Regions from separate parts of the Cupriavidus sp. 10L45 genome, predicted to be linked through region 2. Evidence: predicted binding sites of a transcription regulator. Region 2 holds the regulator's gene; the other holds the start of a gene.

Region 1 (4,698 bases), on a different contig from region 2:
GACTACGGATGGCTTAGACCTGTCATGCACATCGACAACCTGATCAAGATGGCTAACCAGATCGGCGGCTTCTTCGAAGCCATGCCGGACCGCGACGAGGCGCTGGCCGACATCGCCAGCCACCTGAAGCGCTTCTGGGAGCCGCGCATGCGGCGCGCACTGCTGGCACACGTGGACGCGACGGATGGGGGCGAAGGGCTCATCCCCATCGTGCAGGCGGCGGTGGCGCGGCATCGGGAGAAGCTGGAGATTACGTTGCGGGCCACCGTGTGACCTACTTCTTGAGCCGATAGAGCACCTGCAGGATCACGAGCCCGAACAGCGTGCCGACCACGGCCGTGCTTTCGCGGCCGAGGCCGCAAGCCACGCCGATGGCGGCCACGGTCCAGATGCTGGCGGCCGTAGTCAGGCCCTGGATGTTTTCCTCGCTGTTGAGCTTGATGATGGCGCCCGCGCCCAGGAAGCCGATGCCGGACGCCACGCCCTGAAGCACCCGGCTCATGTCCGCGACCTCCATGCCCGCCATCAGCGGCACGAGCACGAACAGCGCCGATCCCAGCGCCACGAGCATGTGCGTGCGCAAGCCGGCGGCCTTGCCGGCCGCTTCCCGCTCGAACCCGATCAGCCCGCCCAGCACGATCGCGAGCGTGAGCCGCGTGAGAATGCGGGTCAGTTCCGCGACATCGGGGATATCGGCGAATTCCGAACGCAGCGTGCTGTAGACCTCTCCCCAGATCCCATCCATGGCAGGCTCTCCGTGATCGTCTTGCGGGGAGGCTAGCATGCAGGGCGCTGCGCGCGCAGTCGGGCGCCGGCTGACAGCGGAAGTGCCGAGGTCAGCCCAAATTCAGCGCAGGCGCAGCGGCTCGAGCAGCGCGGCGTCGTATTGGGCGCGCGAGATCCGGCCGAGTTCCATCATCCGCAGCAGGATATAGGTCTGGCGCTGGCGCGCCCGGCGCGGGTTGACCACGGGATTGTTGGCCGATGGCGCCTTGGGCAGGCCGGCCAGCATCGCGCATTCGGCCAGCGTGAGCTGGGCGACGGGCTTGGCGAAGTAGGTCTGGGCGGCCTCGTCGAAGCCATAGGCGCCCTGGCCGAGGTAGATCTTGTTCAGATAGATCTCAAGGATCTCGTCCTTGGTCAGCGCGCGCTCGATCCGGTAGGCCATCAGCACTTCGTAGAGCTTGCGCGTGTAGGTCTTCTGGCGCGACAGGAAGAAGTTGCGCGCCACCTGCATGGTGATGGTGGACGCTCCCTGGGAGAGGTCGTCCGAGAGATTGGCGATGCCGGCCCGCATCACGCCGACGTAGTCCACGCCGTCATGGAGATAGAAGCGGTCATCCTCGATGGCCACCACCGCCTCGCGTAGCGCCGGCGGGAACTGGCGTAGCTCGACATAGTCCGGCGTCTTGCGGAAGGCGGTCAGGGAGTCGAGCGACGGAAGCTGGCGGTCGGCCACCAGTACCGCGAAGGCGATGAGCAACGCACCGCCGAGTACGGCGAGCAGGACGAGTTTGACGAAGGCGGACCAGAGGCGTTGCATGGCGCATATTTTGCCATGGGTCCGATGACGATTCGGAAATTGCCGATCGCCCGCCTTAATTCGAGCACGGGTTTCGTGATGGGGGCGTCTTGTTGGCGGGGACGGCGGTCAGACCCAGCCGAGCCAGCGCCAGTACGTGGCCGCGAACAGCAGCATCAGGCCATAGCCGATGATCGTCAGCGGAATGCCCACGCGGGCGAACTGTCGGCCGTTGAAAGTGTCCGTGCCGAGGCAGACCATGTTCTGCGGCGCGTTGATCGGCAGGATGAAGCCGAAGCTGACCGTGAAGCCGAGCAGCATGGTCATGCCGACCTTGTTGATGTCGCCCGGCAGCGTCTGGAGCACAGAGATCAGGATGGGCAGCAGCGCGGCGGTCAGCGCGGTGGCGCTGGCGAACCCCAGATGGATCAGGATCAGGAACGCGGACAGCACCGCGAAGACCATCAGCACGCCATGGTCGGCAAGGCCGGAATGCGTGACCACGAACTTGCCGAGCCACTGGCCGGCCTGCGTGGTCAGCAGCGCGGTGCCAAGGCTGATGCCGACGCCGAACACGATCAGCGTGCCCCACGGCGTGCGCGCCTGCATGGTCTTCCAGTCCATCACGCCAAAGCGCGGCAGCATCAGGATCACCAGGCCGACGAAGGTGATCGTCGCGGTGTCGAAGCTGTGCAGCTTGCCCTCGGTCGCCCAGAACACCAGCAGGCCGATGGCGACGGCGGCGAGACGCTTCTGCGGGCCGGTCATCGACCCGAGCGCGGCCAGTTCGCGCTGCACGGCTTCCTTGCCGCCGGCAATCGCATCGGTTTCGGGCGGCAGCAGCCAGCGCACGAGGAAATAGAGCACCGCCGACATGACGAGCGCCCACGGCGCGCCGGCGATCAGCCATTGCAGCCAGGTCACGCGCTCCCCGAGCAGCTTGTCCATGAAGCCGGCGGTCAGCAGGTTCTGCGCGGCGGCGGTCTGGATACCGACGTTCCACACGCTGGTGGCCATCGCCACCATGATCATGATGCCGGCGGCGGTATTGGACTTCTTGTCCACGCCGAACGCGGCAATCACGCCCATCATGATCGGCACCGTGCAGGCGCTACGCGCGGTGGCGCTGGGTACGACCAGGCTGAGGATGATCGTGACCGCGATGGTGCCGATGAGGATGCGGCGCGTGCTGGTGCCGATGGCGGAGAGCGTGACCAGCGCGATGCGCCGGTCGAGCCCCGTCACGGTCATCGCGGCCGAGATGAAGAGCGCGGCCGCCACCAGCGCGAGCGCCGTGTTCGAGAAGCCGGCCAGCGCCATGCCCAGCGCGCGCGAGGTGCCGTAGTTGACCGTGGAATCGGCCACCGTCGGCGCGAAGCCGATCAGGCCCGCCATCAGCGAGGTGATCATGATCGCGCTGGTCTCGTAGGTCACCGCCTCGGTGATCCACACGACCACGGCGAAGGCGAGGATGGCGAGCATGCGCTGCCCCGCGATGGGAAGCCCTTCGGGCGTAGGTATCAGGAGTACCGCGGCGAGCACGGCGAGGGCGAGGTACAAGCCCCAGTGGAGGGTCACCTTGGGGGTGACGGGCGCCGACATGGCGGCGGCAGGTGCAGCAGAGATATGCGAGTCAGGCATCTTGACTTCCTAAGTGGATGAGCCTGTCGACGCGGTCGTCACGCAGGGTCGCCGCGGTCGACCCACGCATTATGAGAAGCGTGCCTGCCCATGCCAAGGCACCGCGTCAGCGGGATTTGTCCAGGATCAAGCCTCTGCAAGATCAGGCATCGGGGGCGACACACGGTGCGTCACGGCGGCGCAACGGATGGCGGACATTGGGCGATTCCCGATGGCGCCGCGTGTCCTCGATCTGAAATAATTGGGGACGATGTTGAAAACCCTTCGATCACCCTTAACCGGACACCGACATGGTGACTCACCCAACACACATCCGTCCGTGCCTACCGCTGGAGACGATCAGCAACGCACGTGACCTCGGTGGCCTCGTCGGCGCGCATGGGCGCCGCGTGCGTCACGGCAAGCTCTTTCGCAGCGGCAATCCGGCGCTGGCCAGCGTGGCGGACCTGGATCGCCTGCATGCGCTGGGCCTCGACATGGTCATCGACTTTCGCTCGGCCGGCGAGAAGTCCCCGCAGGAGGCCGCCTTCGGTGAGCGCTTCCGCTGGATTCCCGTGCCGGTGCTGGAGGGCAGCATGGCGATGGACGTGCTGATGCCACGTCTGCGTGACAGCACGCCGGCGCAGGTCCACGCCTTCATGGTCGATGTCTACCGCGATTTCCCGGTGCGCTATCGCGACGCGTTCGGCGGCTTCCTGCGCAATGCGGAGACAGGCGGCACGCTGTACTACCACTGCACGGCCGGCAAGGACCGCACCGGCTTTGCGTCGCTGCTGCTGCTGTCCGCGCTTGGCGTGGCGCGGGACGACATCGTCGCCAACTACCTCGAGTCCAACCACTGGAACCGCCGCTTCAACGAGGCGATCCTCGCGCGAACCGAGGCGCTGGGCGTGCCGCCCGACGTCATCATGCCGTTGCTCGAGGTGCGGCCGGAATACCTGGAGGCGTCGATCGCCGCCATCGAGCAGGCGCACGGCGGCCTGGAGGCTTATCTGGCCGATGGTCTTGGCGTCGATATCGACCGCCTGCGCGGCCACTATCTCGAAGCCTGAGCCCGGCCGCCGCCGCTACTACAGTCCGCCGCGCTCGCGCAGGATGCGCGCGGTGGAGAGCGCAATCATGCCTTCCTCGTCGGTCGGCAGCACCAGCACGGGCACGCGGCTGTCGTCGCGGCTCACGCGCTGGGTGTTGGCGGCATTGGCCTGCTCGTCAAGGCGGATGCCGAACAGCCCGTCGAGGTAGGCGCAGATGCGCGCACGCACCTCGGCGGAGTTCGCACCGATGCCTGCCGTGAACACCAGCGTATCGAGCCCGCCCAGCGTGACGGCCAGCTTGCCGATCTCCTGCGCGGCGCGATAGGCGTAGAAGTTCACCGCCAGTACGGCGCGCGGCTCGTTGCTGGCCAGCAGCACGCGCATGTCGCTGCTGATGCCGGAAATTCCCTTGAGCCCCGACTGGCCGTACAGCATGGCCTGGATCGCATCGGCTTCCATGCCTTGCGCGGCGAGCCACAGCACCGCGCCCGGATCGATATT
Region 2 (4,698 bases):
ACGTCACGGGCATCACGATCGGCTGCCGGCTTGCGGCGGCCACGGGCGCGCGGCTCGCGACCGGCCGGTGCGGCGGCGTCGGGCTGCGGCGCGTCGGCTTGCGCCGGTGCGGCGGCATCGCCCTCGGCACGGCCACCCTCGCGGTCCTGTGCGGACTGGCGGCGCGACGCCACCAGATTGCGCAGGCCACGGCGCAGGCCCTTGCGGCGCGGCGCGCCGTCGGTGCCATTGCCCGCGTCGGGCGCAGCGCCGGTATCGCCCGGCGCGTCCGGTTGCCGGACGTCTTGCTCAGCGGAATCAGACAAAGTATTCACTATCGATGTTGCGTGTTATTCAGTTGGACACGCGTTCGTCGTCCTCAGCAGGATGCGGCGCGTTGCCGTCCCGGACCGAATCGTCGGCCGCTTCCGGGGAGGAAGCAGCTGTGTCCACGTGGAAACCGTTGGCGTGGGCCAGCGGCGCGTCGTCGTCATGCCCGCCATCGGCGGACCACTGCGCAACGCTGTTGTCTTGCGGGTGCGGCGTGTCGTTCTGTTCGGTATCGGCGCCGTGGGCTTCCGTCTCCACCGGCTCCGCATGGTCGCTCTCCGCCACGGCCACGACTTCCGCTTCCACCGCATCGGTAGCGGTCTCGGCGGCCTGGGGCTCGGCAAAGGTCTCTTCATCGCCAGCCGGCGGGTTGGCCGTGGCAACTTCTTCAAAATCTATCGCCTGCTGGTCCAGCAGGGCTGCCTGGACCTGGGCCTGGGCATCCTCGAGCGGCGGCAGCTCATCCAGCGTGCGCAGCCCCAGATCGTCCAGAAACGCCTTGGTCGTGGCATAGAGCGCGGGACGGCCCGGTACGTCGCGATGCCCGATCACCTCGATCCAGCTGCGGTCCTCGAGCTTCTTGACCACGTCGGTGCTGACCGTCACGCCGCGAATTTCCTCGATATCGCCGCGCGTCACGGGCTGGCGATAGGCGATGATGGCCAGCGTCTCCATCACCGCGCGCGAATACTTGGGCGGCTTTTCCGGGTTGAGCCGGTCGAGGAACTCGCGCATCTCGGGCCGGCTCTGGAAACGCCAACCGCTGGCCAGGGCCACGAGTTCCACACCGCGTTGCTGCCAGTCCTGTCGCAATTCGTCCAACAGGGCGCGGATGGTGTCGGCGCCGACATCGTCGGCGAAAAGACGGCGGAGATCGTTGACGCGCAGGGGCTCCTGCGCACAAATCAGCGCGGTCTCGAGGACGATCTTCGCCTCTTGGGTATTCATGTGATTGTGTGCAGCCTGTCTTTGCACCTGCTCCCGGACGAATCCCGGAGCACTGGAGATTTCGGATACAGCGGTACCGATGCCACCGCCATCTCATTGCGCAGCCAACTCGCAGCCTGTCGCAGCCCAGGCAGCCAAGCGGTGCACTTCGTTCTTTTGCATCGATTTGCCGGGTCGTTCCGGCAGGAGATCGTCCGCATCCGGCTGGCTTCGCCGGGAGTCGAACCTCTTGCGTCGCGCTCTCGCCTTTACCCTCGCAGGCGGAACCCTTCCCCTTGGAGCGGACATTCGCCAGGACAATCAGATTGCCAAGGCGGCAAGAAAAAACGGATATCGGCCCGGACAAGCTTCGTCCTGCGCCTGCGCCACCACTCCACAAGGCCGACCGGCCTTTTAAACCAGATCTTTTGAACCGGATGCACTGTGGGGACGGATCCGGCAAGCCAATGCTGCCTCGGACCCATGGACACGCATCCCAGATCAGGGATGCCGGCCCGGCGACGCCAGGGAATTACGTGGCGCGATACCGTGGTTCTCGCGATTGTATGGCATTCCCGCCCCCCTCCGCAACCTGCCCGCCGCCCGGCGTGGCGAATGGCACGAACCGGGGCGGCCTGTCCGCCGCCCGGAATCGTCCTAGAACACCACGCAGAACCCATGCGCAGCCAGCGTCTCCGGGAGCCAGACCGCCCGCGCCACGCCCACGATGCCGAAGCCGATGATCAGCACGCCCGCCACGGTCCGGACCGCCGGCCGGCGCGACACATGGCGCACATAGCCCGACAACCCCGAAATCACCAGCAGGTTTGGCAGCGTTCCCAACCCAAAGGCGAACAGGACCAGCGCGCCCGACGCCGCATTGCCGGCCAGCAACGCCATTGCGAGTGCCCCATAGACCATCCCGCACGGCACGATCCCCCAGGCGAGTCCCAGACCGAAGCGCCGCAGCAGCGGCGCATGCCGGGCCAGGCCGGCAGGCAGCCTGATACCGAGCGCGCCCATGCGACCCACCACCCCTTGGGCCATGCGCACCGCGAACGCCTCCAGGCGCGCCGCACGCATGGTGCGCCCACGCAACAGCCACAAGCCCGACATCACCAGCATCGCTCCGCCTGCGCCATAGAGCCATCGCTGCACAGGCAGATAGTCCTGCTTCCATACAGTGGCGCCGACGGCACCCACCACCGCCCCCAGCAACGCGTAGGTGGTCAGGCGGCCGGCGTGCATCGCCAGCAATTCCACGAGCCAGCCGCGCGGCGAGCGATGGATCGTCACCGGCACGCGCACCGCCGCGCGCTGCTCGGCCGCCATCGCAATGCCGCCACACATCGCAGCACAGTGGACGCCACCAAACAACGCAACGATAAAAACGCTGAAAAGCACACCAAATGGCAACGGTCCCTCGCTTCCGCGTCACTTCACGCGGTAAAATTGATCTGTCGCGCCCTCGCTGCAATGCGCATCACCAAGAGCCCTCAATTGCTTACCTCCATACCCGTCACCGAGATCTCGCCCCGCTGCTCTACGTGCGGGATGGGCCAGCTTTGTCTGCCGGTAGGCATGTCGCACCAGGACCTCCTGAAGATGGACACGCTCGTGCAGGAACGCGTGCGCGTGCACAAGGGCGAAACGCTTTACCGCATGGGCGATCCGCTCACCGCCGTCTATGCCGTGCGTTTCGGCACGCTCAAGACGCACGTGACACTCGAAGACGGCCGCTCGCAGATCACCGGCTTCCATCTGCCCGGCGAGATGGTCGGTATGGATGGCCTCGGCGAAATGCAGCATGCTTCCGATGCCACGGCCCTCGAGGATGCCGAAGTCTGCGTCGTACGCTTCAACGACTTGCAGGCGCTCTCGTCTGACCTGCCCTCGCTGCAAACCCAGTTCCTGCGCTTGATGAGCAAGGAGATTTCGCAGGACCAGGTGATGCTGATGACGTTGGGTTCGATGCGGGCCGAGGAGCGGCTTGCCGCGTTCCTCGTCAATCTTTCCGATCGCCTGTCGGCGCGTGGCTACTCGTCGAGCGAGTTCGTGTTGCGCATGAGTCGCGAGGAGATCGGCAGTTATCTTGGCCTGAAACTCGAAACCGTCAGCCGCCTGTTCTCTCGTTTTGCCGAGGCGGGCCTGATCCAGATCCGCCAGCGCCACGTCAAGCTCATCGACATGGCCGGCATCAAGCAGATCTACAACCGCTCCTGCTAAGGCCGGCTCGCCGGCGGCGGTGCACTCGCTACTCGAGTTCATCGGTATTGCTGAGCGGCGTTGGCATGGTGTAGAGCGTCAGGCCGCTCGACAAGGCGCAGAACAGCCACGCCAGCAGGAATCCCACGGTATAGATCGCCTCACGCGACGCGTCGACCGGATGACCGAAGAAGCTCAGGTCACTGGGATCGACAATCGAGAACACCGTTGCCGTGGCCACGCCGCCCATCAGGAACGCTGGCCACATCACCCACATCAGCCAGCGTAGTCTCATGGCCGCCTCGCCGTGTCATTGACATGGGCGTCGGCACGCACGGCGGACCCATCCAGCTTCTCCACCACCAGCCCATGCCGCGCGGCATCGCGCACCGGCACGTCGGCGTGGGTATTGGCGAGCCAGATCGTCACACCACAGCCGATCATCGCCAGCAGCGGTCCGCTCATCAGCAGCCACGGCCACGGTTCCTTCCACCACGGCTTGACTTGTTGCGCTGTCATTGCCTACTCCTTGCGTCGAATATTTCCTGAATGACCTGTCCTACAGGCCGCGCGGCACGATGAAACTGGTCGCTTCCTGGATCTGCGCGCGTCCGCGTGCGTCGTCCATACCCTCCCCCGTGACCGTGATACGGATCTTGTGCGTGCCCTGCGGCGCGTGGTCGAGCGGGATACGGATCCGCACCGGCAACAGCCGGTTCGACGTAGGCGGCAGCGTTTCTGCCGACTTGTCATACTCGATGGTCAACCCTTGCAGCTCCGCGCTCGTCGCCTGTACCCGGACGCGCATCGGCGTCTCGGTCGTATTGATCAGTTGCAGCCGGTACACGTTCTCGATCCAGCGACCTTCGACCTCGCGGCCCAACGCGCCACGGTCGCGGATGACATCGACCTTGAGCGGCGTGCGCATCGCCAGCGACCCGATGAAGCCCCCCACCAGCGCCGACCAGATCACCGCGTAGACAATCGTCCGCGTGCGGAACAAGCGCTTGCGCGCGGCGACTGCCGACAGGCCCTTGCGCATCGCGTTCTCAGAGGTGTAGCGGATCAGGCCACGCGGATAGGCCATCTTGTCCATGACCTGGTTACAGGCGTCGATGCAGGCACCGCAGCCAATGCACTCGTATTGCAATCCGTCACGGATGTCGATCCCGGTCGGGCAGACCTGCACGCAGATGCTGCAATTGACGCAATCGCCAATGCCGGCGGTGTGCCGGTCCGTCTTGCGCGAGCGGCTGC

What was found. The regulator FNR, encoded in region 2, switches genes on or off when oxygen is low (the NO sensors DNR and NnrR bind a similar motif). The targets are predictions, from matches to a motif close to TTGATNNNNATCAA.
Region 1: the regulator FNR is predicted to act here: its motif matches at 3,280-3,293, upstream of AC1DFU_RS21085 (DASS family sodium-coupled anion symporter).

The regions. Positions count from the first base shown of each region.
Region 1 is NZ_JBFTJC010000012.1:59,872-64,569, forward strand. It holds gene fdhD (formate dehydrogenase accessory sulfurtransferase FdhD) at 1-17, shown strand, start outside; gene AC1DFU_RS21070 (formate dehydrogenase subunit delta) at 25-273, shown strand; gene AC1DFU_RS21075 (MgtC/SapB family protein) at 275-745, opposite strand; gene AC1DFU_RS21080 (transglycosylase domain-containing protein) at 848-1,543, opposite strand; gene AC1DFU_RS21085 (DASS family sodium-coupled anion symporter) at 1,652-3,163, opposite strand; gene AC1DFU_RS21090 (tyrosine-protein phosphatase) at 3,454-4,215, shown strand; gene AC1DFU_RS21095 (acetate/propionate family kinase) at 4,234-4,698, opposite strand, start outside.
Region 2 is NZ_JBFTJC010000007.1:302,162-306,859, reverse strand. It holds gene rluB (23S rRNA pseudouridine(2605) synthase RluB) at 1-305, opposite strand, end outside; gene scpB (SMC-Scp complex subunit ScpB) at 334-1,257, opposite strand; gene AC1DFU_RS15280 (sulfite exporter TauE/SafE family protein) at 1,894-2,652, opposite strand; gene fnr (fumarate/nitrate reduction transcriptional regulator Fnr) at 2,737-3,462, shown strand; gene AC1DFU_RS15270 (hypothetical protein) at 3,491-3,736, opposite strand; gene AC1DFU_RS15265 (hypothetical protein) at 3,733-3,960, opposite strand; gene ccoG (cytochrome c oxidase accessory protein CcoG) at 4,001-4,698, opposite strand, start outside.